Regions from separate parts of the Micromonospora echinospora genome, predicted to be linked through region 3. Evidence: riboswitches for the same ligand, from Rfam matches in the RefSeq annotation. Region 3 holds a riboswitch; each other region holds the start of a gene.
What was found. A riboswitch is a leader RNA that binds a small molecule or an ion and turns the genes downstream of it on or off. The one in region 3 is predicted to bind cobalamin.
Positions count from the first base shown of each region.

Region 1: another riboswitch for cobalamin. It lies ahead of GA0070618_RS28540 (energy-coupling factor ABC transporter permease); the one in region 3 lies ahead of GA0070618_RS26330 (prenyltransferase/squalene oxidase repeat-containing protein).
Region 2: another riboswitch for cobalamin. It lies ahead of bluB (5,6-dimethylbenzimidazole synthase); the one in region 3 lies ahead of GA0070618_RS26330 (prenyltransferase/squalene oxidase repeat-containing protein).
Region 4: another riboswitch for cobalamin. It lies ahead of GA0070618_RS29750 (ABC transporter substrate-binding protein); the one in region 3 lies ahead of GA0070618_RS26330 (prenyltransferase/squalene oxidase repeat-containing protein).

Region 1 is NZ_LT607413.1:6,666,703-6,674,268, forward strand. Features, by position in the region: gene GA0070618_RS28525 (ABC transporter permease) at 1-24, opposite strand, end outside; gene GA0070618_RS28530 (ABC transporter permease) at 17-1,042, opposite strand; gene GA0070618_RS28535 (ABC transporter substrate-binding protein) at 1,039-2,622, opposite strand; cobalamin riboswitch at 2,845-3,014, shown strand; gene GA0070618_RS28540 (energy-coupling factor ABC transporter permease) at 3,045-3,725, shown strand; gene GA0070618_RS28545 (energy-coupling factor ABC transporter substrate-binding protein) at 3,722-4,039, shown strand; gene cbiQ (cobalt ECF transporter T component CbiQ) at 4,039-4,785, shown strand; gene GA0070618_RS28555 (energy-coupling factor ABC transporter ATP-binding protein) at 4,803-5,624, shown strand; gene GA0070618_RS28560 (cobalt-precorrin-6A reductase) at 5,621-6,433, shown strand; gene GA0070618_RS33745 (hypothetical protein) at 6,627-6,920, shown strand; gene GA0070618_RS28565 (hypothetical protein) at 6,989-7,297, shown strand; gene GA0070618_RS28570 (GNAT family N-acetyltransferase) at 7,367-7,566, opposite strand, start outside.
Region 2 is NZ_LT607413.1:1,913,334-1,920,899, reverse strand. Features, by position in the region: gene pgsB (poly-gamma-glutamate synthase PgsB) at 1-1,270, shown strand, start outside; gene GA0070618_RS08715 (poly-gamma-glutamate biosynthesis protein PgsC/CapC) at 1,267-1,752, shown strand; gene GA0070618_RS08710 (C40 family peptidase) at 1,777-2,823, shown strand; gene GA0070618_RS08705 (hypothetical protein) at 2,939-3,877, opposite strand; gene GA0070618_RS08700 (crotonase/enoyl-CoA hydratase family protein) at 3,887-4,663, opposite strand; gene GA0070618_RS08695 (EamA family transporter) at 4,708-5,616, opposite strand; cobalamin riboswitch at 5,688-5,883, shown strand; gene bluB (5,6-dimethylbenzimidazole synthase) at 5,921-6,547, shown strand; gene GA0070618_RS08685 (Rieske (2Fe-2S) protein) at 6,685-7,539, shown strand.
Region 3 is NZ_LT607413.1:6,125,305-6,132,870, reverse strand. Features, by position in the region: gene GA0070618_RS26350 (ABC transporter ATP-binding protein) at 1-1,200, opposite strand, end outside; gene GA0070618_RS26345 (ABC transporter permease) at 1,197-2,123, opposite strand; gene GA0070618_RS26340 (ABC transporter permease) at 2,120-3,094, opposite strand; gene GA0070618_RS26335 (ABC transporter substrate-binding protein) at 3,139-4,728, opposite strand; cobalamin riboswitch at 5,009-5,204, opposite strand; cobalamin riboswitch at 5,324-5,449, shown strand; gene GA0070618_RS26330 (prenyltransferase/squalene oxidase repeat-containing protein) at 5,551-6,594, shown strand; gene GA0070618_RS26325 (hypothetical protein) at 6,630-7,115, shown strand; gene GA0070618_RS26320 (prenyltransferase/squalene oxidase repeat-containing protein) at 7,466-7,566, shown strand, end outside.
Region 4 is NZ_LT607413.1:7,009,622-7,017,187, forward strand. Features, by position in the region: gene GA0070618_RS29730 (hypothetical protein) at 1-221, opposite strand, end outside; gene GA0070618_RS29735 ((2Fe-2S) ferredoxin domain-containing protein) at 242-952, opposite strand; gene GA0070618_RS29740 (ABC transporter ATP-binding protein) at 949-1,716, opposite strand; gene GA0070618_RS29745 (FecCD family ABC transporter permease) at 1,716-2,708, opposite strand; gene GA0070618_RS29750 (ABC transporter substrate-binding protein) at 2,783-3,799, opposite strand; cobalamin riboswitch at 3,829-4,008, opposite strand; gene GA0070618_RS29755 (TetR/AcrR family transcriptional regulator) at 4,176-4,802, opposite strand; gene GA0070618_RS29760 (FAD-dependent monooxygenase) at 4,869-5,168, shown strand; gene GA0070618_RS29765 (sugar phosphate isomerase/epimerase family protein) at 5,219-6,061, opposite strand; gene GA0070618_RS29770 (dihydrodipicolinate synthase family protein) at 6,058-7,209, opposite strand; gene GA0070618_RS29775 (Gfo/Idh/MocA family protein) at 7,206-7,566, opposite strand, start outside.

The sequences.
Region 1 (7,566 bases), 540 kb from region 3:
GATCCGTAACGCGAGGTCAGTCATCGAGGCGTACCCGGGGGTCGGCGGCGGCGTAGGCGAGGTCGGTGGCCAGGTTCGCGGTCAGCACCACGACGGTGGTGGTCAGGGTGATCGCGGCCAGCAGGGGGAAGTCGCTGCCCAGGGCGGCCTGCACGGTGACCGCGCCCAGGCCGGGCAGGGAGAACACCGTCTCCACCAGGACGGCCCCGCCGACGATCTCCGGCAGGTGGGTGCCGACCAGGGTGAGGAACGGCAGCAGCGCGGTGCGCAGCGCGTGGCCGAAGAGCACCGTCCGGCCGGACAGTCCCCGGGCCCGGGCGGCCAGCACGTGGTCGTCGCGGAGGCTGTCGGCGACCGCGTCCCGGATGAACAGCACGAACCACGGGGCCTGGGACAGGGCCAGCACCGTCACCGGCAGGACCAGGTGGTGGGCCACGTCGGCGGGGTCGGTGCCGGTGGCGGCGACGTCGGTGAGGCCACCGGCGGGCAGCCAGCCGAGGGTGAGCGCGAACACGGCGATGGCGGCCAGCCCGATCCAGAACACCGGCATCGACTGCACGGCGTAGGCGGTGGCGCGCAGGGACCGGTCGAACCATCCGCCGCGCCGGTAGGCGGCGAGGGTGCCCAGCAGCAGGCTCGCCACGAGGACCAGGGCGAGGGCGAGGCCGACGAGCAGCAGGGTCCAGCCGGCGCGGGCCGCGAGCACCGAGGCGACCGGCTCGTGCCGGCTGGTCGACCAGCCGAGGTCGCCCTGGAGCAGGTTGCCCACCCAGCGGGCGTACTGCACCGGCAGCGGGTCGTCGACGCCCCAGTTGGCCCGGATCTGGGCGAGGTTCTCCTCGCTGGTGGTGAACGCGGCGGCCCCGGCGTACTGCTGCGCGGGGTCGATCGGCGAGGCCGCGCCGAGGGCGAACATGCCGACGCTGGTGGCCGCCAGGATCGGCACCGCGACCAGCAACCGGCGGCGGACGACCGCGCCGGCCCCGGCCAGCCGGCGGGGACGCCGGCCGGCGGGGGTCTTCACCGCAACCGGCGGGGTCACGGTGTCTTCGCCCAGGTGTGGATGTTCCACCAGAGGCTGTTGGCCACGTCGTGCTCGTGCGGCTCGACCCGCGGGGCGACGCCCTGGACGGCGTCGGAGACCACGTAGGTGTGCTGGAGGTAGGTGAGGAAGACCCAGGGCACGTCGGTGGCGAGCTGCTTCTGGAACGTCGCGTACGCGGCCTTGCGGGCGGCCGGGTCGGCGTTGGACCGGGCCTCCCGTAGCGCCTGGTCGACCACGGCGGAACGGTACGAGCCGGGGTTGAAGAAGCCCTGGCCAGCGAAGGTCGACGTGAACAGCTTGAACGAGACGAAGTCCGGGTCGTACGGCGTGCCGAAGCCCATGACCAGCCCGTCGGTCTTCATCCGGGGGGTGATCGCGTCCCAGGTCAGCCCCTCGGGAGTGATCTTGATGCCGACCTTCCGCGCGTCGGCGGTGACCGCCAGGGCGAGTTCCTTGCGCAGGCTGTCGGTGGCCGGGTACATGAGGGAGAACGCGGCCTGGCGGCCGTCCTTGACCCGGACGCCGTCCGGGCCCGGCTTCCAACCGGCCGCGTCCAGGACGGCGGTGGCGGCGGCCGGGTCGGCGGCCGGCTTGCCGACGATGGACGGCTCGACGAACTCCGACGTCGGCGGGATCGGCCCGAACGCCGGTTCCCCCGCCCCGCCGAGCACGCCGGCCACCATCGCTGACCGGTCCACCGCCGCGTTCAGCGCCTTCCGCACGGCCGGGTCCCCGGTGACCGGCCCGCCCATCGGCAGCATCACGCCCCGGTAGTCGGCGGTGGGCACCCGCTGCACCCGGTAGCCGGACCGCCCATCGAACCCGGACGCCAGTTTCGGGGCCAGCTCGGCGGCGTCAAACTCGCCGGCCCGCATCCGCTGGGCGCGGACGTTGTCGTCCGGGACGAACGCCACCACCACGCCGGAGTTGGCCGGCTTGCCGCCCCAGTACCGCTCGTTGGCGGCGAGCACCAACCGGTCGCCCGGCGTCCAGGAGGTCACCCGGTACGGGCCGGTGCCCACCGGTTTGCGGTTGAAGGCGGCCTTGTTGACGTCCTGTCCGGCGAGGGCCTTCGCCGGCACGATGCCCAGCGCGAGGCGCTGGAGGAACGGCGCGTAGGCGTACTCGAGGGTGAAGACCACGGTCGACGGGTCGGGTGCGGCGACGGAGGCGAGCATGTCCAGGTCGGACCGGAGCGTCGAGTCGACCTTCGGGTCCAGCACCGCCTGGTAGGTGAAGACCACGTCCTGCGCGGTCAACGGGGTGCCGTCGTGGAAGACCACCCCGTCACGGAGCTTCGCCGTGACCGTCCGCCCGTCGGCCGACACGGTCGGCAGCTCACGGGCCAGGGCCGGCACGAGCTGGTTACGGTCGTCGCGGGCGACCAGGCCGTCGAAGATCAGCGAGCCGCCGTCGACGCCGTAGTTCAGCACCGGGTTGAGCGTGTCCGGCTCGCCCGCCGTCGCCACCACGAGCCGGTCGCCGCCGTCGCCGCCTGGGGTGTCCGCCGGGGACGAGCAGGCGGCCAGGGCGACCACACCGGCGGCGAGAAGCGCCACCATCCGCGCAGACCGCACGGGGTTCCTCTTTCCTTGGTCGACGACGAAGGCGCGGTCACAGGCGGACCGCAGGGCAATCCTTGCGTAGTTGCCAAGAGGTTGCAATAGCGGCCCGAGGGGTGATCATCACAACCGGTGCCCCCTGCTTGACCTGCGCCTCGGGCACCGCCGCCGGCCACCGGGGACCCGGCTGTCAGCCGCAGGTGGATCACCGCTCTTGCCCCCGCCGGTCGCCGGTCGATAGCCTCTCGCCGTCAAGGTGCTCGGGAAGCCGGTGGAAGACCGGCGCGGCCCTCGCCACTGTGACCGGGGAGTGACCTCCGACTTGCGCCACTAGGCCGACGGCCTGGGAAGGCCGGAGGAAGCGTCGATCCGGGAGCCAGGAGACCGGCCTTGACGGTGTGATCTCGTCCACGAGGTGCTGGAGAGGAAGGTCTTCGATGCACATCGCCGAGGGGTACCTACCCCCGGTGCAGGCAGCGGCATGGTTCGCGGTGTCCGCACCCTTTGTCGTCCACGGCAGCCGGGCTCTCGTCCGGCAGGTCCGGCAGGACCCGGAGTCCAAGTTGTTGCTGGGAGCGGCGGGTGCCTTCACCTTCGCGCTCTCGGCCCTGAAGATCCCGTCGGTGACCGGGTCCTGTTCCCACCCCACCGGCACCGGCCTCGGCGCGGTGCTGTTCCGACCACCGGTGATGAGCGTCCTCGGCGGCATCGTGCTGCTGTTCCAGGCGGTCCTGCTGGCCCACGGCGGGCTGAGCACACTGGGCGCGAACATCTTCTCGATGGCGATCGTCGGCCCGTGGGTGGCGTACGGCGTCTACCTGCTGGCCCGCCGCCTGGGTGGCAGCCTGGACGTGGCGGTGTTCCTGGCCGCCGCGCTGGGCGGGCTGGCGACGTACTGCGTCACCAGCGTGCAGCTCGCGCTGGCGTTCCCCGACCCGACGTCCGGCTTCCTCGGCGCGGTGGTCAAGTTCGGTGGGATCTTCGCCGTCACCCAGATCCCCCTGGCGATCAGCGAGGGGCTGCTGTCGGTGCTGGTGGTGCGGCTGCTCACCCGGGTCAGCGGAGACGAGCTGCGGCGCCTCGGCGTGCTGCGCAAGCCCCAGGAGGTAGCGGCGTGAAGCGCTTCGGACGGGTCAACCTGCTCCTGCTGCTGGCGGTGGTCGCGCTGGCGGTGGCCCCGCTGGTGCTCGGGCTCGGCGGTTCGGCCGAGGAGCCGTTCACCGGGGCGGACGCCCAGGCCGAGGAGAGGATCGTCGCCGACCACCCGGACTACGAACCGTGGTTCTCCTCCATCTACGAGCCGCCCTCCGGTGAAATCGAGTCGGGCCTGTTCGCCCTCCAGGCGGCGGTGGGCGCCGGGTTCCTCGGCTACTACTTCGGGGTCGCCCGCACCCGACAGCGGCTGCGCGACGCCGACGCCGCCAACGGCTAGTGTTCGCCCTCGACGTCGCCGCGCACACCGGTCCCTGGCGGGTACGGCACCCGGGCGAGAAGGCACTGCTGGCGCTGGGCCTGCTGGGGTGCGCGGTGGCCCTGCCGACGTGGCCGGGCGCCGCGTTGGCGGGCACCGCCGCCGCGCTGCTGCTGGTCGGTCCGGCCCGGGTTCCGGTGCCGGTGCTGCTGCGGGCGGCCCGGGTGCCGGCGCTGTTCATTGCCACCTCCGCGGTGCCGCTGCTGGTCTCCGTGCACTCCCCGACCCGGCTGGGCTGGAACCCGGCCGGGGTCGGGACGGCGGCCACGACGACCGGCCGCGCGGCGGCGGCCCTGCTGTGCCTGCTGCTGTTCAGCGCCACCACCCCCCTGTCCGACGTCCTGCCGAGGCTGGTCCGGCTCGGGGTCCCGGCGGCGGTGACCGAGGTCGCCGCGCTGACGTACCGGATGCTGTTCCTGCTGGTCGACAGCGTGCGCGCGGTACGCGAGGCGCAGGCGGCGCGGCTGGGCTACCGGACCTGGCGCACGGCGCACCGGTCCCTGGCCGGGCAGGCGGGGGCGATCTTCGTCCGGGCCTTCACCCGGGCCCGCCGCCTGGAGGAGGGACTGGCAGTACGCGGCTACACCGGGTCACTGGCGGTACAGGTGGAGGTCCGGCGGCTCTCCCCGGCCTTCGTGGTCGCGTCCGTCGCGCTGTTGGCGTCGATCGTGGCCCTGACGGCCGTTTCCGGTGGGCTGTGGCGGTGACCGGACCACTGCTGCGGATGTCCGGCGTGGACTTCGCCTACCAGCCCCGCCAACCCGTGCTCACCGGCGTCGACCTGGCCGTCCTGCCCGGTCAGCGGCTGGCCGTGGTGGGGCCCAACGGCGGCGGGAAGACCACCCTGTTCCGACTCGCGGTCGGCGCGCTCGCCCCGGACGCCGGGCGGATCGAGGTGGCCGGCACGCCGGTGCGACGCACCCGGTCGGGCCTGCTGGAGCTGCGGCAGCGGGTGCAGCTGGTGCTCCAGGACCCGGACGACCAGTTGTTCTCCGCCAACGTCCGCCAAGACGTCTCGTTCGGGCCGATGAACCTCGGCCTCGATCCGAGGCAGGTGCGACAGCGCTGCGACGAGGCGCTGGCCGCGTTGCAGGTCACCGCGCTGGCCGACCGCCCCACCCACCTGCTGTCGTACGGCCAACGCAAGCGGGTCGCCATCGCCGGAGCGGTGGCGCTCCGACCGGAGCTGCTGATCCTCGACGAGCCGACCGCCGGACTCGACCCGGCGGGCGTGGAGGCGCTGCTGCGCACCCTCGACGACCTGCACGCCGCCGGGACCACCATCCTGGTCTCCACCCACGACGTCGACCTCGCGTTCCGGTGGGCGGACGAGGTGGTGGTCGTGGCCGGCGGCGGCGTGCGCCGGGTGCCGACCACCGAGGCGCTGGCCGACCCGGAGCTGCTCGCGGCGGCGCGGCTGACCCCCGCCTGGGCGCCCCTGGTGCACCGGCTGATCGACCGGTTGCCCCACCTGTCCGGGGCCCGCCCCCGCTCCGCCGCCGAACTGGCGGCCCTGCTGGCGACCACCGAAGAAGGGGCCGTATGACCGTCGACGACAATCCCGGACCGACGGGTACCGACCGCCGTGAAGCGCGCCGCGTCCCGAGATGGCGGCTGCTGATCCTCGGCGGGACGGCCGAGGCCCGCGCCCTCGCGGCGGCGGTCACCGCCCGGCCGGACGTCGCGGTCGCCTCCTCGCTGGCCGGACGGGTGGCCGAGCCCCGGCTGCCGGTCGGTGAGGTGCGCATCGGTGGTTTCGGCGGCGCGGCCGGCCTGGCCGCCTGGCTGGACGAGCACCGGATCGACGCGGTGGTCGACGCCACCCACCCGTACGCGGCGCGGATGCGGGTCTCCGGCATCGAGGCCGCCGCCACGGCGGGCGTGCCACACCTGCGCCTGGAGCGTCCGGGCTGGACGGCGCAGCCGGGCGACCGCTGGCACCGGGTGCCCGACCTGCCCGGCGCGGTGGCCGCGTTGCCGGCGCTGGGGCGGCGGGTGCTGCTGACCACCGGCCGGCAGAGCCTGGCCGCGTTCGCTCCCCTGGCGGACCTGTGGTTCCTCGCCCGGGTGGTGGACGCCCCGGACGAGCCGGTGCCGGCGCACGTACGGCTGCTGCGCAGTCGAGGCCCCTACACCGTGGACGGGGAGACCGATCTGATCCGCGAGCACCGCATCGACGTAGTGGTCACCAAGGACAGCGGCGGTGCGCTCACCGAGGCGAAGCTGACCGCCGCCCGTCGGCTCGGCCTGCCGGTGCTGATGATCGACCGGCCGGCACCGGCCCGCCCGCCCGCGACGGTCACCACGGTCGACGACGCGGTGCGCTGGCTGGACCGGCACCTGCCGGCGGGGTGATGGGGGACTGCCCCGCCGAGTGGATCCGGGCCGACGGCTACGACATCCTCGTCGGTCACCGCGCCACCTGGTACAGCGGCCAGGTGTTCCCGGCCACCGTTGGCAGACACGGCAGGCCGGGCACGGCGGATCCCCGGCGCTGGCACCCGAAGTTCGACTCGGGTTCGGCCAGTGCTGGACTAGCATCCTGATCATGTCGGGAGAGAGGACGGTGGCCGAGATACGGTTGACGGAGCGACACCGTCCGACAGGATTCACCCGTCACTACTACGGCCACCCGGGCGGGCCCAGGGTCGAGGTCCCTCCGCCGGTGTCGCTGCGCCTGGTGCAGTACGCCGGCGACGAGCCACGGGTGTACCTCTTCTACTGCGATGCCACCGGCGAGGAGATGACCGACACTCTCCACGACTCGCTGGAGGACGCCATGGACCAGGCCAAGGCCGAGTTCCGCGTGCGCCGGGACGAGTGGCGCCACGCGCCCCGGTGACGACGTTCTACGTGATCTCACGCCCTGGTTCGAGTCTCCCCCTGGCCTTTCTCGCCAACGTCGATTCGATGCGCCGCGAGAGCAGAACGCTCACCGAACTCGCCGACGACCCGCCTCCCTCGCACCTGTTCCGGCAAACCCGGGGCAGCATCTCCACCGTCGGCGTCGAGCTGCCCTGGCTCGACGCGGAGCAGGCAGTCTTCATCGCGGTCGACCGCATCCCCGGTGATGACGTCGCGATGGCCCTCGACTATCGCACCGACCCCGCCGATCCCCGGGTCGTCGTCAGCGACTTCTGGACCGACCCGAAGCAATGCTCCTGGCGGGCCGTCGCCCCGACCTTCTCCCAACTCGTAGAGATCCTCCGGCTCGTCTGACCCGACAGCGGTTCGCTGCTTACCGACCGGGTGACCTCCGGTCGGAGTCCTTCGACCGGTGGCCCACCGCTAACCCACAAGGCTCTTGGTCATGACGTGCTCACGGCGCACGCCGTCGGGCATGAGGTCACCGAGTTCACCCGTGTTACGGAAGCCGTGCCGCTGGTAGAGGGCCCAGGCGTGCTCGTTGCCCTCCACCACGGCCAGCCGCAGCGTCCGCGCGCCCACCAGCCGGGCCCACTGCTCGACCGCCCGCACGAGGTGGTCGC
Region 2 (7,566 bases), 3.6 Mb from region 3:
CCTCTACACCGTCTACGCGCTCTGCTGCCTGTCGTTGCTCGTGGCCGGGGTCATCGAGCAGCGCAACCACTACCGCAACCTCGACCGCATCCCGCACCGGGTGCTGGTGAACGGGATCCGGGGCAAGAGTTCGATCACCCGGCTCTGCGCCGGTGCGCTGCGCGGTGGCGGCAAGGTGGTGGTCGCCAAGACCACGGGCACCGCCGCCCGGTTCATCTTCCCGGACGCCAGCGAGGAGCCGGTGCACCGGAAGTTCGGCATCGCCAACGTGGTCGAGCAGATCGGCATCGTCCGCCGGGCCGCCGTCTACCATCCTGACTCGCTGGTCATCGAGTGCATGGCGGTGATGCCCGCGCTTCAGGAGATCAACCAGAGCAAGCTGATCCGGTCGAACATCGGGGTGCTCTGCAACGTCCGGGAGGACCACCTCGCCGAGATGGGACCGACTCTGGACGACGTGGCCCGGTCGCTCAGCCGGTCGATGCCGGTGGGCGGGATCTGCATCACCGCGGAGAAGGACCGGCTGGCGATCCTCGAACAGGAGGCCGCCAAACGCGACTGCCGGTTGATCGCGGTCGACCCGGAGACGGTCAGCGACCGGGAGATGGCCGGCTTCGGCTGGATCACCTTCAAGGAGAACGTGGCGATCGCGCTCGCCGTGGCCGAGCAGCTCGGGGTCGACCGGCGCAGCGCGCTCGCCGGGATGTGGGCGGCCCCACCGGATCCGGGTGTCCTCTCGGTGGCCCGGGTGCTGTACGAGGGCAAACGGGTCCGCTTCGCCAACATCTTCGCCGCCAACGACCCCGAGTCCACCTTCATGAACATCGAGCAGCTCGAGCGGCAGCAGCTGATCGGCCGGCCGCTCACCATGGTGATCAATTGTCGTCCGGACCGGGTGGAACGCAACGGCCAGATGGGCGCGCTCTCCGGCCGCATCAAGCCGCAGCGCATCGTGCTGATCGGTGAGATGACCCGTAGCGCCCGGGCGACGGTGCCCGCGGAACTCCAGGAACGGGTGGTCGACCTCGGCGGGAAGCTGCCCCCGGAGCGGTTGCTCGCCGACGTGATGACCGCCACCGCAGCGGACGCCTCGATCGTCGCGGTGGGCAACATCCACGGTCAGGGCGAAGTGCTGCTGCACGAACTGGCCGCACTGCCGAGCTGGAGTCCGCAGGGACAGGCCGGGGCCGAATCGATGCTGCGCACGCCGACCCTGCCGAGGTTCGACCACGATGCCGAGACCGTGCTGTTGGAAAGGATCCGTCGGTGACCTTCGGAGGAGAGCTCAGCGCGCAACTCGCCACCGCCTGCCTCGGTATCGGACTGGTATTCGCGCTGCTTTGCTATCTGACCACCAACCTCTCGCCGGGCGGCATGATCACGCCGGGCTGGATCGCGTTGGCGTTGATCGAGGACCCGCTCCAGGCGGGCGTGATCGTGGTGATGACCGTGGTCACATACGGGCTGACGCTGCTGATGCAGCGGGTGGTGATCCTCTACGGCAAGCGGCTCTTCGCCGCGATCGTGCTGCTGAGCGTCTTCCTCCAACTGACGCTCTTCGTGATCGTGCAGAAGGACCTGCCGCTCCTCTTCGCCCACCAGACCCTGGGCTTCGTCGCGCCGGGGCTGATCGCCTACCAACTCGTCCGACAGCCACCGAAGGCAACCGTCGTGGCCACCGCGATCGTCACCGCGATCACCTACGGCGTCGCGTTCAGCGGCGTCGTCGCCGGCCTCGTCCCGGTCACCTGACCGGCCGCACCCGAGGAACAGCCGATGAACTACCGGACCTACTCCCGGACCCAGGCCGCACTGGTCACCCTCGCCGCGTTCGCCCTGATGACCGGGGCCGGCTTCGTCACCTACCTCGTCGCCCGCCCCTCCACCGACCGGATCGTGCTGTCGCTCGGAGCCGCCGCCGTGCCGCAGAGCGTGGTCCGGGCCGACACCGGGTACAGCTACCGCCGGCTGAGCGCTCCCGACCGGACCCAGATCGTGGACGCCTCGGGGCAGGTACTCGCCACCATGACCGACGGGGCCCGGACGGTGCACCTGCACGGACCGGAGCGCACCTTCGCGGAACCCCGGTTCACCAAGGCCAAGGTGCACACCGACCTGTGGGTGCGGCTCGCCCCGAAGGAGTGGTACGCCGGCGCGGAGCAGGACGCCTGGTTCACCACCTGGTTCACCAGGGCGCGCGCCGACCGCTCTCCGGACGTGCTCGGGGTGGCGATGGAGTACACCTACGTCTCGTCGCCGAAGAAGGACGAGCAGGGCCTGCAGTACTCCGGCGACGCCGCCTTCGGACCCCTCTCCGACAAGGATCCGGACGGCCGGGCGGAGAACTCCGACTTCTACGACTACCTCGGGGTTCCCTGGACCTTCCCCGACAAGAAGGAGAAGCCGGCCGCTGCGCACATCCGTAGCCTCGACTGTTCGGGATTCCTGCGGATGGTCTACGGCTACCGGCTCGGGTACCCGCTGCGCGGGACGAACGAGGCGGGACCCGGGCTGCCCCGCCGGGCGTACGCCATGGCCTCGGTCGGCCCCGGTGCCCAACTGATGCCGAACACCGGCAAACGGGCCCGGGAACTGGACCGGTTGCTCCCCGGGGATCTCCTGTTCTTCAACGCGGGGCCGGTGCAGGGGACGCACATCGAGCACTCCGGCATGTACCTCGGCGTGGACGACCGGGGGCACCACCGGTTCATCTCCAGCCGGACCACCGCCAACGGGCCGACCATGGGCGACCTGGGCGGTGAATCGACGCTCGACGGCACCGGCTACTGGGCGACCCGGTTCCGTACCGCCCGGCGGGTCTGACCCGGATTCCGGGCCCGCCGGCCGGAAGGCTCGGCGCGGCGGGTAAGGGGCCGTGTCCGGGAGGCGGCGGGGCGGGAAGAGCCCGCCGGCCGGGAGGGGCCGGCAGGGCGGAAGGTCAGGCCCGCAACCGCTCCGCCAGCACCTGGGCGACCATGTCCCGGGCGACCGCGTCCCGGCGCACCGACCAGCTCAGTTCCAGGTGGACGAAGGCACTGTCCAGCTCGCCGCTGGCCCGGCCCTGCGCGTTCCGGGTGCCCTCCAGTTGGCCGCACTTCTGCGACCAGGCCCGACAGGTGTTCAGCCCGCTGCGGCTCAGCCCGTCGGCGATCCGTCGGGCCACCTGGCTGCGGGGTGCCGAACCGGTCGACACGACGGCGTCCGCGCCTTCCAGGTTCCGGTCGGCGAAACCGTGCAGTTGGATCTGGTCCAGCCCGCGCCGGGCGAACTCGACCGCCAGGGTGTGGAAGAGCGAGTTGCTGTTGTGCGCCACGTCCGCCGCCCCGCCGGCCGCCTCCCGGTGCGCGCCGGCCACCAGCAGCACGCTGCCCGGCAACCGCCGGTGCAGAGCGAGCCCGAGTTTCTCCGTGTCCAGGTCGAACGCCGGGTGCGGGACCTGCACCACGTGCCGCGCCGCCGCCGACCGGTCGAGCACGAGCGCCCCCCAGGTCCGCTCGTCCGAGCCGTCGGCCAGGAAGACGGTGACCGGGCGTCCGGTGGCCGGGTCGGTGCTGTGCTGTACCCCGAAGCCGAGACCGGCGAGGAGGTCCTCCTGACCGGCGCGGTCGTCGGGATCCTCGACCAGCAGCCGGGCCGCCCGGCGGGCCCGGGACCGCTCGTCCGCGTCCGGATCCCGGTACGGGCCGGTCCGGGACAGGCCGGTGGTCAGCTCGTCGACTACCTGGGCCGGGTCGAGGTCCGCACGGGCCACGGGCGCCTCCGGCTCGTCCCGCCCCCAGCCGACGGCGGTGGCGGCTGCGGCGGCAGCGGTCGCTGCGGCGGCGGCGAGGATGACCGTTCGTCTGGTCGTACCGACGACGGAAGCGGATCTTGGCACGTGTGCAGGCTAACCGAACCGGGCCGGGTCGACGGGGCGGGCGTGCCGGCCGGCACCGGCGGCGAAGGCAGCGACACCGGCCGCCGCCTCGGTCAGCGAATCGACGCCGTAGGCCAGTTCGACGGCCATCGCCTCCGCCTCCGGGCGACCCGCGCCGGCCCGTACCGCAGCCCGGTCGTTGCGCAGGCAGCGCTGCGGCGCGCGGGCGATCTCGGCGGCGAGCCGCTCGGCCTCCGCGCGGGCTGCGCCGGGCGCGACCAGCCGGTTGACCAGACCCATCGCGTACGCCTCCTCGGCCGGCACCGGTCGGCCGGTGAGGATCAGGTCCAACGCCCGGCTCTCGCCGATCAACCGGGGCAGGCGCACCGTCCCCCCGTCGATCAACGGCACCCCCCACCGCCGGCAGAAGACCCCGAGCACCGCGTCGGACTCGGCCACCCGCAGGTCGCACCAGAGGGCCAACTCCAGCCCGCCGGCCACGGCGTACCCGGAGATCGCGGCGACGACCGGCTTGGTCAGCGACATCCGGGTCGGACCCATCGGGCCGTCCCCCTCAGGTTCCACGCGGTTTCCGCTCGGCGTACCGATGGCCCTGAGGTCGGCGCCGGCACAGAAGGTGCCGCCCGCTCCCCAGAGCACGGCCACGGCGGCGGTCGGGTCGGCGTCGAAGGCGCGGAACGCGTCGGCGAGCGCCCGGGCGGTCGGGCCGTCGACGGCGTTGCGGACCCCCGGCCGGTCCAGGATCACCGTGGTCACCGGTCCGTCGCGCTCGACCCGTACACCCATCGGACCAGGATGCCCGGCTCCGGCCGGGCCGCGCCAGACCCCGGTCAGGCCCGGTCGGCGCGGACCAGCGTGGCACCGAGCGCGGCACCGACCACGCAGGCCACCCCGAGGAACTGCGGCCAGGTCAGCAGCTCGCCGAGCAGGACCAGACCGACCAGCGCGCCGATCGCCGGTTCGAGGCTCAACAGCACCGCGAACACCCGGGCCGGCATCCGGCGCAGCGCGGACATCTCCGCCGAGTACGGCAGCACCGACGACAGCAGCGCGACACCGACGCCGAGCAGCAGGATCCACGGGTCGAGCAGCGCGGCACCGCTCCCCGCGACGCCGAACGGCAGCACGGCGAGCGCGCCGACGGCCATACCCAGGGCCAGCCCCCGGCTGCCGGGGACCCGCTTGCTGACCGCTCCGCCGAACACCACGTAGCCGGCCCAGCCGACGGCCGTGCCGACGCAGAAGAGCAGCCCGAGGCCGTCGACCGCAGCCCCGCCCAACCCACTGATCAACAGGACGCCGCCACCGGCCAGCACCGCCCAGCCGGCGTCGAGCAGCCGACGGCTGCCGGCCAGCCCCACCAGCAGCGGCCCGGCGAAGCCGATGGTCACCGCCACGCCCAACGGCACCCGGTGCAGCGCGGCATAGAAGCTGAGGTTCATCAACGCGAGCATCAGGCCGAAGCCGACCACCAGGCCGCCGGTACGCCAGCCCAGCCGCAGCCCGGGACGGGCGACCGCGAGCAGGATCAGCGCGGCGAAGCCGAGCCGCAGCGTGGTGGTGCCACCGGGGCTGGTGGTGCCGAACAGCTGCTTGGCCACGGCCGCGCCGAGCTGGGTGGAGAACATCCCGAGCAGCATCAGCACCGGCGGCGGTACGGCGTCGGGACGACCCGCGCCGACGAGCCGGGCGACGGTGGAGGTGGGGACCGGCTCCGGACGGAGGGCGTGCGCGTACATGGGTGCAGCATGCCGTCCGACCCGTTCGGAGGGCGACCGGAATCCCGTCCGCCGGTTACCATGCTGGCGGCACGACTTGAGTGAGGTGCCCCGCGCGAGCGGGGAGAATCGGGAAGCCGGTGCGAATCCGGCACGGGCCCGCCGCGGTGACCGGGGAGCCACCGTCCACGCGCGAAGAGCGCAGCCACTGGTCCGCACGGGCTGGGAAGGCGGACGGCACGGCGTCGATCCGGGAGTCCGAAGACCGGCCTCGCGTCACGCGCCCACCCCTGCCGGGTGGGCCGAGCGCAGCGGGAGCCTGCCCATGGACCTGTACGACGTCATCCACCGCCGCCGGGACGTACGCGCCCAGTTCACCGGGGAACCGGTGCCCGACGAGGCGTTGCACCGGGTGCTCACCGCGGCGCACGCCGCCCCGAGCGTCGGCTACTCCCAGCCCTGGGACTTCGTCGTGGTGCGGGACGCCGACACCCGACGCCGGTTCCACGAGCACGTCCGCACCGAACGGGACGTCTTCGCCGCCACCCTGGAGGGGGAGGCGGCCGAACGGTTCGCCCGGATCAAGATCGACGGCGTGTTGGAGTCGACCCTGTCGATCGTCGTCACCCACGACCAGTCGCGGGGCGGGCCGGCGGTGCTCGGCCGGCACGCCATCGCCGACACCGGCCTCTACTCGACCTGCCTGGCCATCCAGAACCTCTGGCTCGCCGCCACGGCCGAGGGACTCGGCGTCGGCTGGGTCTCCTTCTACCGGGAGCCCTGGCTGGCCGACCTGCTCGGCATCCCCGCCGGCATCCGGCCGGTCGCCTGGCTCTGCCTCGGGCCGGTCACCCACTTCGAGACCGTGCCGGACCTGGCCCGGCACGGCTGGCGGCAGGCCCGCCCGCTCGCCGAGGCGATCCACCACGACCGGTGGACGCCGCGCGGCTGAACCCGCCGACGGGCTGCCCGAGCACGGTGGGCGGCACCTGCCCCGGTCCGGTTGGCGCCTGCCCGGTCACGCCGGGCGGCGGTGAAATCGTCACCGCCGCCCGGTTTGCGGGCTCCCGGACCGGGAAGTCGGTACGGGTGCGAGCACTTCTGATGAGGATCGAGCAGGCGGCCGGACTGGACCGGGTCGGCGACCGCCTCCAGCGGGCAGTCCAGAGCACCCTCCGGCCGCAGCGCGTCCGTGACCTGCTGCACGGCGTGTGGCTGGGGCATCCGCTGCACCCGGCGCTGGTGCAGGTGCCGGTCGGCGCGTGGCTCAGCGCCGCCGTCCTCGACGCGATGCCGGGCCAGCGGCGTGCGGCGACCGCGTTGGTGGCCGTCGGTACGGCCAGCGCCCTGCCGGCCGCCGTCACCGGGCTCAACGACTGGGCGGCCCTGAACCGGGAGCAGCGCCGGGTGGGGCTGGTGCACGCCGCCTCGAACACCGTCGGCCTGGCCTGCTACGCCGGCTCACTCGCCGCCCGGCTGAGCGGCCGGCACAACCTCGGGCGGACGCTGGCGTACCTCGGACTCGGCGCGGCGAGCGCCGGGGCGTACCTCGGCGGGCACCTGGCGTACAAGCAGGGGGCGCAGGTCAACCAGAGCGTCTCCGAGGCGCACCTGATCGGTGACGGCTGGCACCCGCTCGCCGACCTGTCCAGCCTGCCGGACCGGGAACTGGTCACCCGCGAGATCGACGACGTCTCGGTGATCGTCTACCGGCACGGCGACGACGTCACCGTGATGCTGGAACGCTGTCCGCACCAGAGCGGGCCGCTCGGCCAGGGCGAGGTGCGGGAGGTCGACGGTCACCCGTGCGTCGTCTGCCCCTGGCACGGCAGCACCTTCCAGCTGAACAGCGGCGGCAAGGTCGTCCACGGGCCGGCCGCCAACGACCAGCAGGTGCTCGCCACCCGGGTCGTCGACGGTGTCCTCCAGACCCGCCTGGCCTGACCCGCGTCGGCGCGTGACCGACATCGG
Region 3 (7,566 bases):
GCGGGGGTTGAGTGACTCGGCGGGATTCTGGAAGACGATCTGGATGGCGCGGCGTTGGGTCGGGGTGCGCCTGCGGGCGGTCGGGGCGAGAACCGCGCCGCGCAGGGCGATGCCGCCGGCATCGGGGCGGAGCAGCCCGGCGACACAGCGGCCGATGGTGGTCTTGCCGGAGCCGGAGGCACCGACGAGCGCCCGGCAGCTACCGGCTTCGAGGTCGAGGTCGACCCGGTCGGCCGCGACGATCCGTTGGTGGCCGTCGCGGTAGGTGACACTCAGCCCGCGCACCTGGAGAACCGGGACGGCCGGGGCGGCGGGGGAGCCGTCGGCGCGGGTCGGCCGGGTCGTGACCGACGCCCGACGGTGCGGGTCGGGGACGACGTCGAGCAAATGGCGGGTGTACGGGTGACGCGGCCGACGAAGGAGGGTGCGGGTGTGGTCGTGCTCGACGATGGTGCCGGCGCGGAGCACGGCGATTCGATCGGCGTGTGGGGCGATGGCTGCCACGTCGTGGGTCACGTAGACCATGGCGGCGCCGGTCTCGGCGCGGAGGCGGTCCAGGTGGGTGAGGAACTCGTGCTGGGTGGCGGCGTCGAGGCCGGTGGTGGGCTCGTCGAGGACGACGACCGCTGGTTCGAGGAGCAGGGCCTGGGCGATGACGACGCGTTGGCGCTGGCCGCCGGAGAGCTGGTGCGGGTAGCGGCGCAGGAACCGCCGGTCGGTGGGAAGCCGGGCACGGTCGAGGGCACGGCCGATCACCGCGTCGGCGTCGCGGGTGCGCCGGTGGGCGTGCAGGATCTCGAACAGTTGCCGACCGACGCGCCGGGCCGGGTTGAGCGCGTGGAGCGGGTCCTGGGGGACGTAGCTGACCAGCCGGGAACGTAACCGGCGGAGGTCGGTGTCGGTGCGGCCGAGGACCGGCTCACCGGCGATCCGAATGCTGCCGGCGGTGATGCTGGTGCCGGGATTGGCCCAGCCGAGCAGGGCCAGCGCGGTCGTGGTCTTGCCCGATCCGGAGGCGCCGATGAGCGCCAGCAGGTGTCCGGCCGCCAGGTCGAACGTGACGCCGTCGACGATCGGTCGACCGGAGTCGGTGTGCACGCGTAGGCCGTCCACCGCGACGGCGAGTTGCTGCCGGGTCGGTGGACCGGTGCCACCGGTCGTCGGAATGTCGGCCGATGGTCCGGCGGCGTCCAGTGTCATGGTTGGTCGACCTCGTCGTTGACCGGTCCACGGCCGGAGTTGGTTTCGATGGCCGTGTCCGCGGGGCGAAGCGTCGGGGCGGGGTCAGGTGTGGTGGTGCCGGCGCGGGACGGGCGGCGTAACCGGGCCGCGATCTCGTCGCCGCTCAGGTTGACGGTGATGGTGAGGGCGGCGATGAGAACGGCCGGGGCGACGACCGCCCAGGGCTGGAGCACCAGGCCGGTGCGGTTCTCGGCGACCATCAGCGCCCAGTCGGCGGCGGGTGGTTGCAGGCCGAGTCCGAGGAAGTTGGCGCCGGCGACCATGGCGATGGTGCCGGCGATGCGGGAGCCCACGTCGGCGAGGACGGGGGCGGCGATGTTGGGCAGTACGTCGCGGACGGCGACGTCGGGCCAGGACTCGCCGCGGGCGATCGCCACCTCGACGTAGCCGCGGACGGCGACCTGCAGGGTGGCCGCGCGCACGACCCGGATGATGCCGGGCAGGTTGGCCAGGGCCGAGGCGGCCACGACGACGAGGGTGCCCCGTCCGGTGGCGGTGGCGAGAACGGCCAGGACGAGGAACGGCGGGACGGCCAGCAGCACGTCGACCGGCCGGAGGACGACGCTGTCCACCCGGTGGCGCAGCCCGGCGAGGATTCCCGCAGCGGTGCCGGCCAGGTAGGCCGTGACGGTGGCGGCAGCCGACAACGCGACGACCGTGCGCCCGCCGTGCAGGAGGCGACTGAGCACGTCGCTGCCCAGGTAGTCGGTGCCGAGCGGGTGTCCGGACCGGGGCGGAGTGAACGGCAGGCCGACGACCTCGGTGGCGGTGTGCGGCGCGAACCACGGCCCGGCCAGCGCGACCACGAGGACCACCACGGCCGCCCCCGCGATGACGCCACCCCCGGTCCGTCGCCGGATGCGGGCAGGACGGGTGGTCATCGGCCCTGCCTGGGCTGCGTGCGCAGTTTCGGCACCAGCGCCAGGACTGTCAGGTCGGCCAGCAGGTAGCCGACGACGGTGGTGGCGGCGAAGAGCAGGGTCACGGACTGTACGTAGGGCAGGTCGCGGTGTCCGATCGCGTGGACCAGGTCGGCCGAGATGCCGGGATAGTTGAAGACGGTCTCGACCACGACGATGCCGCCGACCAGCCAGGTGATGCTGCCCGCGAGGAGCGGTGCCGCCGGTGCGAGGGCGTTCCGTAGGGCGTGGTGGGTGACGATGCGCCGTTCGGACACGCCGTGCAGCCGCGCCATCCTCACGTAGTCCGAGGCCATCGCCTCGGCCACCTGCGCCCGGACCATCCGGATCGTCTGGGGGGCCATCACCGCGACCAGCGTGAGGACCGGTAGCACGAGGACCTCGGGAGCGGACAGCGGACTGGCGTCGGGGTCGAGCATGGACACGGCCGGCAGTACCGGCCAGGCGTAGGCGAAGACCGCGATCAGCAGGGTGGCGGTGACGAACTCGGGTAGCGCGCCGACGACGACGGCGGCGACGGTGACAGCCCGGTCGCGGGCGCGACCGGCACGGGCACCGGCCCAGGCGCCGAGGCCGACCGCGACCGGGACGAGGACCGCGGTCGCCACCGCAGCCAGGGTCAGGGTGTTGCGGAGCCGACCGGCGACGATCTCGGTGACCGGCCGGCCGGAGAACACGGATCGGCCGAGGTCACCTCGCAGGACACCGCCGATCCAGTCCAGGTACCGCTCGGGCAGGGGCCGGTCGAGACCGAGCTCGGCGCGCAGGGCCGCCTTCTGCGCGGCGGTGCCACCGCCGGAGCCGGCACCCTTGGCGAGGAGGACGTCGACGGCGTCGCCGGGCAGCAGCTGCATCGCCCCGAAGATCACCACCGAGGCGGCGACGACCACCACGATGGCACTCAACAGGCGTCCGGCGAGGTAGCGGCCCAACGGAAAACGGTCCCACCACGGCAACCGGGGCCCGGGGCCGACCTTCACAGCCACACGTCGGCGTAGTTGCACCAGTCGTCGCTGGCGACGGTGGCCTCCGTGAAACCCCGCACCCGAGGGCTCACCCCGTCGAGCCATCTGGCGTAGGAGTGGATGATGTATCCACCGTCGGCCCACAGTTCCTGTTGCAGTTCCCGGTACCGCTCCCGGCGCAGCGCCGGGTCGATGGTGCCCCGGGCGACGGCGAACTTCGCGTCCCAGGCGGGGCGCTTCCAGGCGGTCTCGTTACTGAGCGCATCGGACACGACCGCCTGGCCGTAGAACCACTCCAGAGCGTAGCTACCCCAGCTGGTCTGGGTGAAGGGCTGCTTGAGATACACGTCGGTCCAGTACGACGACCGCTCCGACTTCACCACCTCGATGGTGATGCCCGCCTGCTTGGCCTGCTCGGCGTAGAGCAGCGCCGCCTGCACGTACCCGGGCGTGACGTCGGCGGTGTGCAGGGTGACCTTCAGGTTCTCCCTGCCGGCCTCGCGCAGCAGCGCCCGCGCCCGTTGGGGGTCGTGGGGCCGCTGCGGGATCGCGTCGGCGTAGTTCGGCGCGCCCTTGCCGTACAGGTCGTTGCCGACCTCGCCGTAGCCGAACAACACCGCGTCGACGATGGCCTGGCGATCCACCGTCAGCTTCAACGCCTCGCGCACCCTGGGGTCGTCGAACGGTTCACGGTCGATGAGCATGTTGAACGCGTGCATGGTCCCGACCGGGGACTGGCGAATGCCGAGTTGCCGGTTGCCCTGCTGGGCCTTGGCCTGCACATGGGACAACTGGTGCACGATGTCGGCCCGCCCGGAGAGGAACACGTTGAGCCGGGCGTCAGCGTCCGACGCGAGGAGGATCTCCACGCTGTCCACGTAGGGCTTTGCCGGCTCCCAGTAGCGCTCGTTGCGCACCAGGCGGGTGCGCTCGCCCGGCGTCCAGCTGTCGAACCGGAACGGACCGGTGCCGACGGGCGGGTGGGCCTTGTCGAAGCTGGTGGTGCCGTTCTGGATCACGTAGACGTACCAGCCGGCCAGCAGCGCCCCGAGGTCGGCCATCGGGTGCTTCATGCGCAACTCGACCGTCAGGTCGTCGACCCGTCGTGATCCGGCGAGGTCGACCATGGCGAGGTCGGCGGCGGCCGGCAGCTTGTTCGCCGGGTCGATGATCCGCTTGACACTCCACAGGACGTCGTCGGCGGTCAGCGGCTTGCCGTCGTGCCAGACCACGCCCTTACGCAGGACGATCCGCCAGACCGTGCCGTCGGCGTTCGGCTCCAGGCGCTCGGCCAACCGTGGACGCAGAGTCAGGTCGTTGTCGTAGGCGACGAGCTTGTCGAAGATGTTCTTCGCCACCGCTCCGCCGCCCCACGAGCCGGCCAGATGCGGGTCGAGCACATCGTCGGTGGTGCTTGCCCCCGAGGTGACGACCCGCAGATTCCCGCCACGGCGCGGCACCCCGCCCTGCGCTGCCGTCGGCTCCTGCGTCCCGCATCCGGCCCATCCGGGCACGCCCAGCAGCACGGCGCCGGACATCACACCCTTGAGCAACGCGCGTCGGTCGGCGGCCCCGGCCACGCGATCGCTACGTCTGTTCACGGCACAGGCTCCTTGCTCGGGTGGAAGACGGAACCACGGCGCTCTCCGGCAGGGACTGGCCGGAAAAAAATCGTGGACCAGAACGGGTCACGCCGGCGAGCACCACGCTGCGCGCGACGCGCGTCCCACAGCGGTCATCACAGACCACGGTGACGACAGGTCAGCGGCTTCGGTGCCAGCTCCTACGGGAGCGTCGTTCGGGGCGCGACCAGCAGGCGGCGGTCGACGCGCGAGCACCGGACGAGGACATGTGCATCTGATCCATCCTTCGTAGATCAACATCGATGGCGTGCGGGTGGAGGTATCCTGACTCCCGGGTCAATGCTCACCCCGGCCTTCCCAGGCTTACGCCCAGTGGCCCACGAGGGGATCTACTACCCGGTCACAGTGGCGAGGACCGTGCCGGGCTCACACCGGCTTCCCTCACACATCGCGGGCCGACCCTAGCAAGGGCATCCACCGAACCACATAGGACTCTGCACTGTGTCCTACGCCACTCCTCCGGGATCGGTGAAGCCCACCAGGGAGGAACCGTGCCGACGGCCAGGACCGCTGGCATTGACAGTCACCGTGGCGGGGCCGACACTGTGGCCACAACTCCAGACGTGAACACGCGTGGGGGAAGTCCGGTCGAATTCCGGCGCTGGCCCGCAACGGTAGGCCGTCCAGGGGATGAACCCTGGCGGCGAGCCCGAATACCCGCCGTGTCCGCGAATCCCGCTCCTCAACCCGTCGTGGCCCACGGGTCGGAGTCCCGCAGGCTGCCCACGTTCGGTAACCGACCGGGATCTGACGACCACCGGGCCGGAAAGGCGCGTGACGATGGTCGTCCGCCTGAGCCGGCACCGCCTGCTCACCCTCCTCTGCGGTGTCCTCACCGCCCTCACGCTCGTCACACCCACACTCACCGCACCCGCGCAGGCCGTGGCGAACCGGCCCGACGCCGCAGCCGGCTGGCTGGCCCGGCAGCTCGTCGACGGGGAACGCTTCGAGGTCGTCTTCGACGGCGTCGCCTACCCCGACCCCGGACTGACCCTGGACGCGGTGTTCGCCTTCGCCGCGGCCGGCGTCGCCGACGACCCGGCCGCCCGGGCGCTGGCCTGGGTCACCCGCCCCGACATCCGCGACGGCTACCTCGGCGACGGCACCACCGAGGCGTACGCGGGCGCGACCGCCAAGCTCACCCTCGCCGTGCAGGTGCGGGGCGGCGACCCGACCGCCGTGGGCGGACTCGACCTGGTCACCCGCCTGCGGTCACTCCAGGCACCGGACGGCCGGTTCACCGACCGGTCCGCGTACGGCGACTACAGCAACGCCTTCAGTCAGTCCTTGGCGATCCTCGCGCTGGCCCGGACCGCCACCGGCGTCCCACCCACCGCAGGCGAGTGGCTCGCCGGCACCCGCTGCCCCGACGGCGGCTACCCGGTGCTGCCCGCCCAACCGACCTGCGTCCCCGACGTGGACGCCACCGCCCTGGCGGTGCAGGCGCTGCGGGCCGCCGGCCGACCGGCCGACGCCACCGCCGGACTCAACTGGCTGGTCTCCGTGCAGCGCACCGACGGAGGCTTCACCAACGCGGCCGGCACCGCGAACGCCAACAGCACCGGGCTGGCCGCCCAGGCGCTGCGCGACGGTGGCCGACCCCTGGCCTGGGCCAGGGCCCGGAGTTTCCTGGTCGGACTCCAGGTCGGCTGCGCCGGTGTGCCCGCCGACCGGGGCGCGGTCGACTTCGACGGCGGCACCCTCGACCGGGACACCCTCAACCGGGCGACCACCCAGGCCGTCCTCGGACTGACCGGGGTCGGCTACCCACGGCTCACCGCCGTCGGCGCCGACCCGGACGCCCCCACCCTGCCCTGCCGCTGAACCCCGGAACAACCGTCTCGACTTAAGGAGCATCCATGTCCCGTTTCCGTCCCTCCCGTCGTGGCTGGCTCGTCGGCCTGATGGCCGCAGTCCTCGCCGCCGCTGGGTTGACCGCCGCCGACCCCGCACCACGGCCGGCCCAGGCCGCCGCCTGCACCGGCACGTCCGGCGTCACCGTCGTGGTGGACTTCACCGCCCTCGGCGGGGGAGTGCAGGTCGCCTGCGCACCCGGCGACCCGGCGACCGGACTGGCCGCCCTGCAGGGCGCCGGCTTCACCGTCACCGGCACCCAGCGCTGGGGACTGGCCTTCGTCTGCCGCATCAACGGCCTGCCGACCTCCGCGACGGACCCGTGCGTCAACACCCCGCCGGTCACGGCGTACTGGTCGTACTGGCACGCCCCGAGCGGCGGCGCCTGGTCCTACAGCACCTCCGGGGCAAGCAGCTACAACCCCGCACCCGGCAGCGTCGAGGGCTGGTCCTTCGGATCGGGATCGGCACCGAGCATCCCCGCCCCGTGATCGGCCAGCCGCGCTGACCCGGGCGGCACCGGGCGCCGGCACCACTGTCTAGCGTCGCGTGACGTTCGGGCGGTATCGTGTCGGCGCCCGGTCCATCCGGGCCACAACTGCATACGTCCCGTGTGGGGGGAAGCCGGTAGAAGCCGGCGCTGACCCGCAACCGTGAGCGAGGCCCACCTCGCGAGCCGGAATGCCCCGCCCGGGACGAGCGGCTTCCACTGTCGAGGTTCACAGGGTGAAGTCCGGCCACCGCCGAGGCCCGTCACCCCGCTCACGCTGCACGCGAGCGGGTTTTTCGGGTCCGAGGTGCCCTCCGGAGCTCACCGACCGCTCCGCGAAAGGCACCCACCATGCCCCTGTCCCGGCTCCGACGTCCCGGTCTCGGCGTCGCCACGACGACCGCGCTCGTCGCCCTCGCCGCCACCGCACCCAGCCTCGCGGCCCCGTCCAC
Region 4 (7,566 bases), 880 kb from region 3:
AGGACCAGACCGAACCAGACCGGTCGCGCGCCGGCCCGCCGGGCCCTCGGCGCGGGGTGCACGACCACCAGGTTGGACTGCGCACACAGGTCGAGGCAGGCGCTGACCCGCAGCCGGTGCGGCGCGGGCAGGCCGGCCCGCAGCCGGCGCAGTTGCGCGTCGTGGTCGACCGACGGGTGCTTGCGCGCGCTCCCGCAGCAGCAGTCCCGGCACACGGTCACCAGGCAGCCGGACGGATCGGTCATGGTCGACTCCTCGGGCGTCGGTCGTCGACGGGCCGTCCCCGTCCCAGGTGTTCCTCGGCGATCCGCCCGGCGAGATCCGGGTCCACCCGCTCGTACCAGACGTCGTCCGGGTGGACCACCACGAGCGGGCCCAGGTTGCAGGGGAAGAGACAGCCGGTCGCGGTGACGAGCGCGTCCTGGTCGCCCAGACCGTGCGCGGCCAGTCCCCGGGTGAGCCGCTCGGCCACCTCGTTGGCGCCGTACGCGGTGCAGCGCGGGCCCCGGCAGACCAGGACGTGGTGCCGGTGCGGGGTGATGTGCGACCACGCCGGGCTGCGGAACGGACCGGGCGTGCCGCCGAGCGGCTGACGTGGGCCGGTCACCGCCTCGGTGATCGCGCCGACCAGGGCGGGCTGGTCGGCCAGGGGCGCGCTGACCGAGACCCGGGGCGGATCGTCGCGTCCGGCGGCCCAGTGCGCGTGGGCGCGGCGGATCCAGGTCTCCAGGTACCGGTCGGGTGGCAGGTGGGTCGGGACCAGCAGCACCTCGTCGACGCCGGCGGCCACGGCCGCGTCCAGCGCGGCGTGCAGGGACGGGGCCGCGCCGTCCAGGAAACACGCGGCCACCGGCACGCCGAGCGCCGCCGCCACCTCGTCGGCGAGCCGGTGCACGGTGTCCTGACCGCCGACGTGGACGACCGCGCGGGCCACCAACAGCACGTGGGTCATGACAGCGGCGGGTGGTAGGTGATGGTGGGCCGCCCGGTGACCGGGTGCGCCGCGACGTCGGCCCGGACGCCGTACACCTCGGCGAGCAGCCCGGGGGTGAGCACCTCGGCGGGTGGGCCGGTGGCGACCACCCGCCCGCCGGCCAGGACGACCACGCTGTCGCAGAACATCGCGGCGAGGTTCAGGTCGTGCAGCGCGGCGAGCGTGGTGACCCCGGAGCGGCGGACCAGGTGCAGCAGGTGCAACTGGTGGCCGATGTCGAGGTGGTTGGTGGGTTCGTCGAGCAGCAGCAACCGGGGTTGCTGGGCCAGCGCGCGGGCCAGTTGCGCCCGCTGCCGCTCGCCCCCGGAGAGGGTGTGCCAGCGACGGTCGGCGTACCCGGCCAGGTCGACCCGGGCCAGCGCCTCGGCCGCCGCCTCCCGGTCGGCGGCGGTGTCCGACCAGAGCGACCGGCGGTGCGGGATCCGACCGAGCAGCACCACCTGGGCGACGGTGAGGTCGAGGTCGGTGTCGGCGTGCTGGGCGAGCAGCGCGGCCCGACGCGCCAGCGTGGACCGGGAGAGGGTGGTGAGATCGTCGCCGTCGACGACGACCCGCCCACGGTCGGCGGCGGTGAGCCGGGCGACGATCCGCAGCAGGGTGGTCTTGCCGCAGCCGTTCGGTCCGAGCAGTCCGACCAGGCTGCCCGACGGGACCGCGCAGGTGACGTCGTCGAGGATCCGTCGGGCCGCGACGGTCCAGGACACACCGGTGACGTCCAGCATCAGCCGCGCGCCCTCCGCCGGTGCAGCAGCACCACGAACGCGGGCACGCCGAGCAGCGCGGTCAGCACACCGACCGGCAGTTCCCGGGGCGCGAAGAGGGTTCGCGCGGCGGTGTCCACCCAGACCAGGAAGATCGCGCCGGCCAGCACCACGGCGGGCAGCAGCCGCCGGTGGTCCGCCCCGGTGAGGAACCGGACGGCGTGCGGCAGGATCAGCCCGACGAAGCCGATCGCTCCGCTGATCGCGACCAGCACGGCGGTGAGCAGGGCGGTCGCCACCAGCAGCAGCCAGCGGACCCGGCCGACCGGCACGCCGAGGGCGGCGGCGGCGTCCTCGCCGAAGGCGAACGCGTTGAGCAGCCGGGCGTACGCCGCCACCAGGGCGAGCACCGCCACCAGGATCGGGGTGGCCCAGGCCAGCGCCGACCAGTCGACCCGGGCCATCGAGCCGGAGAGCCAGAAGGTGATGCTCTGGGTGGCGTGCGGTTCGGCGACCCAGATGATGACGAACGAGGTCGCGGCGGCGCAGAGTTGGGCGACGGCCACCCCGGCGAGCACCACCCGGGTGGGATCCAGGGCGCCGCGCAGGCCGGCCACCGCGATCACCGCCAGGAACGCGGCGAGCGCGCCGACCAGCGCGCCGCCGGTCAGCGAGGCGATCCCGCCGCCGAGCCCGACGACGAGGACCGCGACCGCGCCGAGCGACGCCCCGGAGGAGACCCCGAGCAGGTACGGGTCGGCCAGCGGGTTGCGGGTGACGGTCTGCATCACCGCGCCGACCGCCGCCAGTCCCGCCCCGACCACCGCCGCGCCGAGCACCCGGGGCAGCCGCAGCCGCCAGACGATGTGCTCGCGCAGCAGCGGCACGTCGGAGTGGACCAGGCCCAGCCGGTCGCCGACCACCGTCCACACGGTACCGATCGAGATGTCGGCCGGACCGACGGTGACCGCCGCGCCGATCGAGGCCACCAGCGCCACCAGCAGCCCGCCCACCAGCAGGGCCGCTCCGGCCGGGTGGCGGGGCCGGACCCCGGCCGGGGTGGGAAGGGTCGGGGCGGTGGTGGTGGTCAGCGTCCGGCCCCCTCGCCGAGCCCGGCGACGCCCTCGGCGAGCGCCTCGACACCGAGCACGATCCGCACCCCGGCGGAGGTGGACGAGAAGGGGATGACCACGAACCGCTGCCCCGTCACCGCCCCGAGGTGCCGCAGGGTGGCGTGGCCGGTCAGGAAGGTCCGCTTCGCGGCGGCGGTGTCCCAGGTCGCGTCGACCAGCACGATGACGTCGGGATCGCGGTCGGCGACCGTCTCCCAGCCGCTGTCCGCCCACGACCCGGTCAGGTCGGCGAAGGCGTTGGTGACGCCGGCCGCCGACATGATCATGCCGGGGCCGCCGCAGCAGGCTCCCACGCTCGGGGCGTCGATGCCCGCGTCCCACCAGAGCACGGAGAGCTTCGCGGCGTCGTCGATCCGGTCCGCTGCGGCGGCGAGCCGGGTCCGCTGGTCGGCGATGAGCTTCTCGGCCCGCTCGGGGACGCCGAAGATGGCCGCGATGTCGCGGATCTCGGTGAACACGTGGTCGGTGGTGAGTTTCGCCGGCCGGTGCGGCGCCGGGCAGCCGGCCGGGGAGAGGTACGAGCCGACGCCGAGTTTCGCCAGTTCGGCCCGGTCACCGGCCCCCTCGTCGCCGAAGGCGCTCTGGAAGGAGCCGTAGACGAAGTCCGGCTCCGCCTCCAGCAACTTCTCCCGGGCCGGGTACTCCTTGGCCAGCACCGGCACCGTGGCGTACGCGTCGGCGTACTCGGGCAGGATCGCGTCGTCCAGGTACGCCGTCCCGGCCATCCGGTCGGCCAGGCCCAGGGCCAGCATGATCTCGGTGGCCGGCTGGTTCAGGGTCACCGCCCGCTTCGGCGGCGCGGCCACGGTGACCGGCGTGCCGCAGTTGGTCACGCGCACCGGGGCGGCCGACGTCGGGGCGGTCGCGGGGTCGTCGTCCGCGCCGGCACAGCCGCCGAGCAGGAGGACCAGGGCGGTCAGGGGCGCGGCGGCACGCCGGGACAGGGTGGACCAGACAGCACGCTCGCGCATCGGGATCGCCTTCCAGCACCTCGTGGACGGTTCGTCACAGTGCCGTGGCCGGTCTCCTGGCTGACGGGTGGTGCGTCCGTGGCCGGCCTTCCCAGGCGTACGCCCAGTGGCCTCTCTGACGACGAGGGTCGCGGACTTCCCGATCACAGTGGCGAGGGCCGCGCCGGCATCTCACCGGCTTCCCGAGCACCACGGCAGCGTCACAGTAGCCCTTGCTCCTCCGGAGTGTCACGGTGACGAACGCCACGCCGATGATCGACATATCGGTCCACGGCGGACGACCGGCGCGCCGGATGCCGCAGCGGACGTCGGCCGGGCGGCGGCCGCGCGTACCGGCGGCCCGGCCCGGGCGTCCGGGCTGGACACCCGCTGCGGATCAGCGGCCGGTCAGCGCGCGGAGCAGGCTGCGGATGGCGTCGCGCAGGTCGGCGCGGCTCTCCTCGGTGCCGGGGGTCGGCGCGCTCAGCCCGCCGGTGCCGACCAGCCGGTCGAAGAGCAGGCCGTCGACGAAGGCGAGGAACTGGTCGCCCTGCCGGTCCGGGTTCGCCGCACCGGCTCGGGCGAGGATGTCGCGCGCCTGTTCCCGCATGACGGTGCCGTGCTCGAGGATCTGCCGCAGCTCGTGGTGGTGGGTGGCCTCCAGTTGGCAGGAGTACCGGGCCAGGACCCGGGCGCGGCCGGCGCTCAGCCAGGTGTCGAAGAGCGCGGCGATGCCGGTGGCGAGGCGGTCGAGGTCGGCCGGGGTGACCGGCGGCCGCTCTCCGGCGGGTGCGTCGACCGGCAGCCGGCGGGCGGCGAAGTCGACGCGGTTCAGGTCGACCAGACGCTGCACCACCGCCTCCACCAGGGCGCGGCGGGTCCGCAGGTACGCCGACGTGGTGCCGGCCGGCATGTCGGCCCGGGCGTCGACCGCCCGGTGGGTGAGCCCGCGCATCCCCCGCTCGGCGATCAGCGCGATGGCCGCGTCCGCCAGCAGTTCAACCCGTTTTGCCCGGCCTATCACTGCGCCCCCTCCCTGGTGGTCCGTCGCCGTAGTATGGCTTTCTACACCTGTAGAAGGGTGGCGGGCGTGAGAGGTTCTCAGGCGGTGGTGGTCGGTGGTGGCATCGGTGGCCTCGCCACGGCGGTCGGGCTGCTCCGGGCCGGATGGCGGGTGACCATCCTGGAACGGGCCGCAGAAGCCGGCAGGGTGGGTGCCGGGCTCACCATGATGGCCAACGCGCTGCGCGCGCTCGGGGTCCACCGGGTCGACCCGCGCCGGATCCTGCGGGAGGCGCTGCCGGCGGACATTCTGCACGGCGGCGCGGAGGTGCTGGCGGTACACGGTGACGACCGGGGAGCCGAGGTCGACGTCCGCACGCCGGTGTGACCCGCCACCGCCGCCGCCCGGTGGAGGGGACCGGGCGGCGGCGGTCGGCGTCAGAGCACGTGTTCCCGGTAGCCCCGGACGGAGGCGTCCAGCACCTCCCGGCCGGGGCGGGCCCACACGTCGGCGTGGAAGACCTCCACCTCGATCGGGCCGGTGTAGCCGGCGGCGTCCACCGCCCTTCGCAGCCGGCGCAGGTCGATGCAGCCCTCGCCGGGCAGGGCCCGCCCGAGCAGCACCCCCTCCGGCAACGGGGTGGTCCAGTCGCACACCTGGAACGCCGCGATCCGGTCCCCGGCCCGCGCGATCTGGTGGTAGACCGTGTCGTCCCACCAGACGTGGTACGCGTCCACCACCACCCCAACCGTGCCGGGCTCGAACCGTTCGGCGATGTCGAGGGCCTGGCCGAGGGTGGCGATCACGCACCGGTCCGCGCAGAACATCGGGTGCAGCGGTTCGATGGCGAGGGTCACCCCGGCCGCGGCGGCGTGCGGGGCCAGCTCGGCGATCCCGTCGGCGACCCGCTGCCGGGCGCCGTCGAGGTCGCGGCTGCCCGGGGGCAGCCCGCCCGCGACCAGCACCAGCACCGGGCAGTCCAGGGTGGCCGCCTCCTCGATGGCCCGCAGGTTCTCCGTCCGCCAGTCGTCGGCGGTGAAGAACCCGCCGCGGCAGAGCGAGGTGACGGTGAGTCCGGCGGCCCGGACGAGGCGTGCGGCCCGTTGCGCGCCGTACTCACCGACCGGTTCGCGCCACAGTCCGATGCCGGGTACGCCCGCGTCGACACAGCCGGCGACCGCCTCTTCGAGAGGCCAGTGCTTGGCGGTCGCCTGGTTGAAGGAGAACCGGGCCAGCCCCGCCGCGTGGCCGACGTCCGGCACGACCTGCGGGGCGGTCACTGGGCCACTCCGGCGACGGTGAAGAAGGCCCGGGCCCGCGCGGCGGCCCGTTCGGCGTCGGGCAGCAGTCCGGCACGGTCGGCGAGGACGAGCAGCCGGGCCAGGTGCGCCGGGGACCGGCCGGCCTGCTGCCCGGCGACCATGGTGAAGTGCTCCTGGTGGCCGGTGAGCCAGGCCAGGAAGACGATCCCGGTCTTGTAGTGCCAGGTGGGGGCACCGAACAGGTGTCGGGCCAGCGGCACGGTCGGCGCCATGATCCGCTCGTACGTGTCGAGGTCCCCGGCGTCCAGGGCGGCCAGCGCCGCTCCGGCGGCCGGGGCGATGGCGGCGAAGATCCCCAGCAGGGCGTCGGAGTACCCCTGCTCGTCGCCCCGGATCAGTTCCGGGTAGTGGAAGTCGTCGCCGGTGTAGAGGCGCACCCCGGCGGGCAGCCGGCGACGCAGGGCGATCTCGCGGCCGGCGTCGAGCAGGGAGACCTTGATGCCGTCGACCTTGTCGGCGTGGTCCTTGACGAGCTGGACCACGGTGTCGGCGGCCAGGTCCAGGTCGGTGGCGCCCCAGTAGCCGTGAAGCGCGGGGTCGAACATGTCGCCGAGCCAGTGCAGCACCACCGGCTCGTCGCTGGCCGCCAGCAGTTCGGAGTAGACGGTCAGGTAGTCGTCGGCGCTGGTCGCCGCCGCGGCGAGGTGCCGGCTGCACATCAGCACCGGGCGGGCCCCCGCGGTCAGCACCTCCTCCAGCTGGGCGCGGTACGCGGCGGTCAGCTCGGCCACCGGGTAGCTGCCCGGGGGGAGGTGGTCGGTGTTGACCCCGGCGACGATCCGCCCGCCGACGGACCGGGCCTCGGCGGCGCTGCGGCGGATCAGCTCGCGGGTGGCCGCGTGGTCGAGTCCCATGCCCCGCTGGGCGGTGTCCATCGCCTCGGCGACCCCGAAGCCGTGGGCCCAGAGGTGGTGGCGGAAGGCCAGGGTGGTCTCCCAGTCCAGGGCGGCCGGGGCGCCGGGGACGTTCTCGGCGGTGGGGTCGGCGACCACGTGCGCGGCGGCGTACGCGATCCGGGAGGTCGGTGGGCCGGCGGGGCGGGCGAACCCGGCCCCGCCGCCGAGCCGGTACGTCTCGCCGCCCGGCAGCCGCACCTCGACGGTCATCGGTCCAGCTCCGGCACCTCGACCCGGCGGCCCTCGCGGGCCGAGACCAGGCCCAGCTCGGCCATCTGCACCCCGCGTGCCCCGGCGAGGAAGTCCCAGCGGAACGGCTCGCCGGCGACGACGTGCCGCAGGAACGCCTCCCACTGCACCTTGAAGCCGTTGTCGAACTCCTCGTTGTCCGGCACCTCGGTCCACTGGGACCGGAAGTCCTCGGTCACCGGCAGGTCCGGGTTCCAGACCGGCTTCGGGGTGACCGCCCGGTGCTGGATCTTGCAGCCCCGCAGCCCGGCGACCGCGCTGCCCTCGGTGCCGTCGACCTGGAACTCGACGAGCTCGTCGCGGTTGACCCGGACGCAC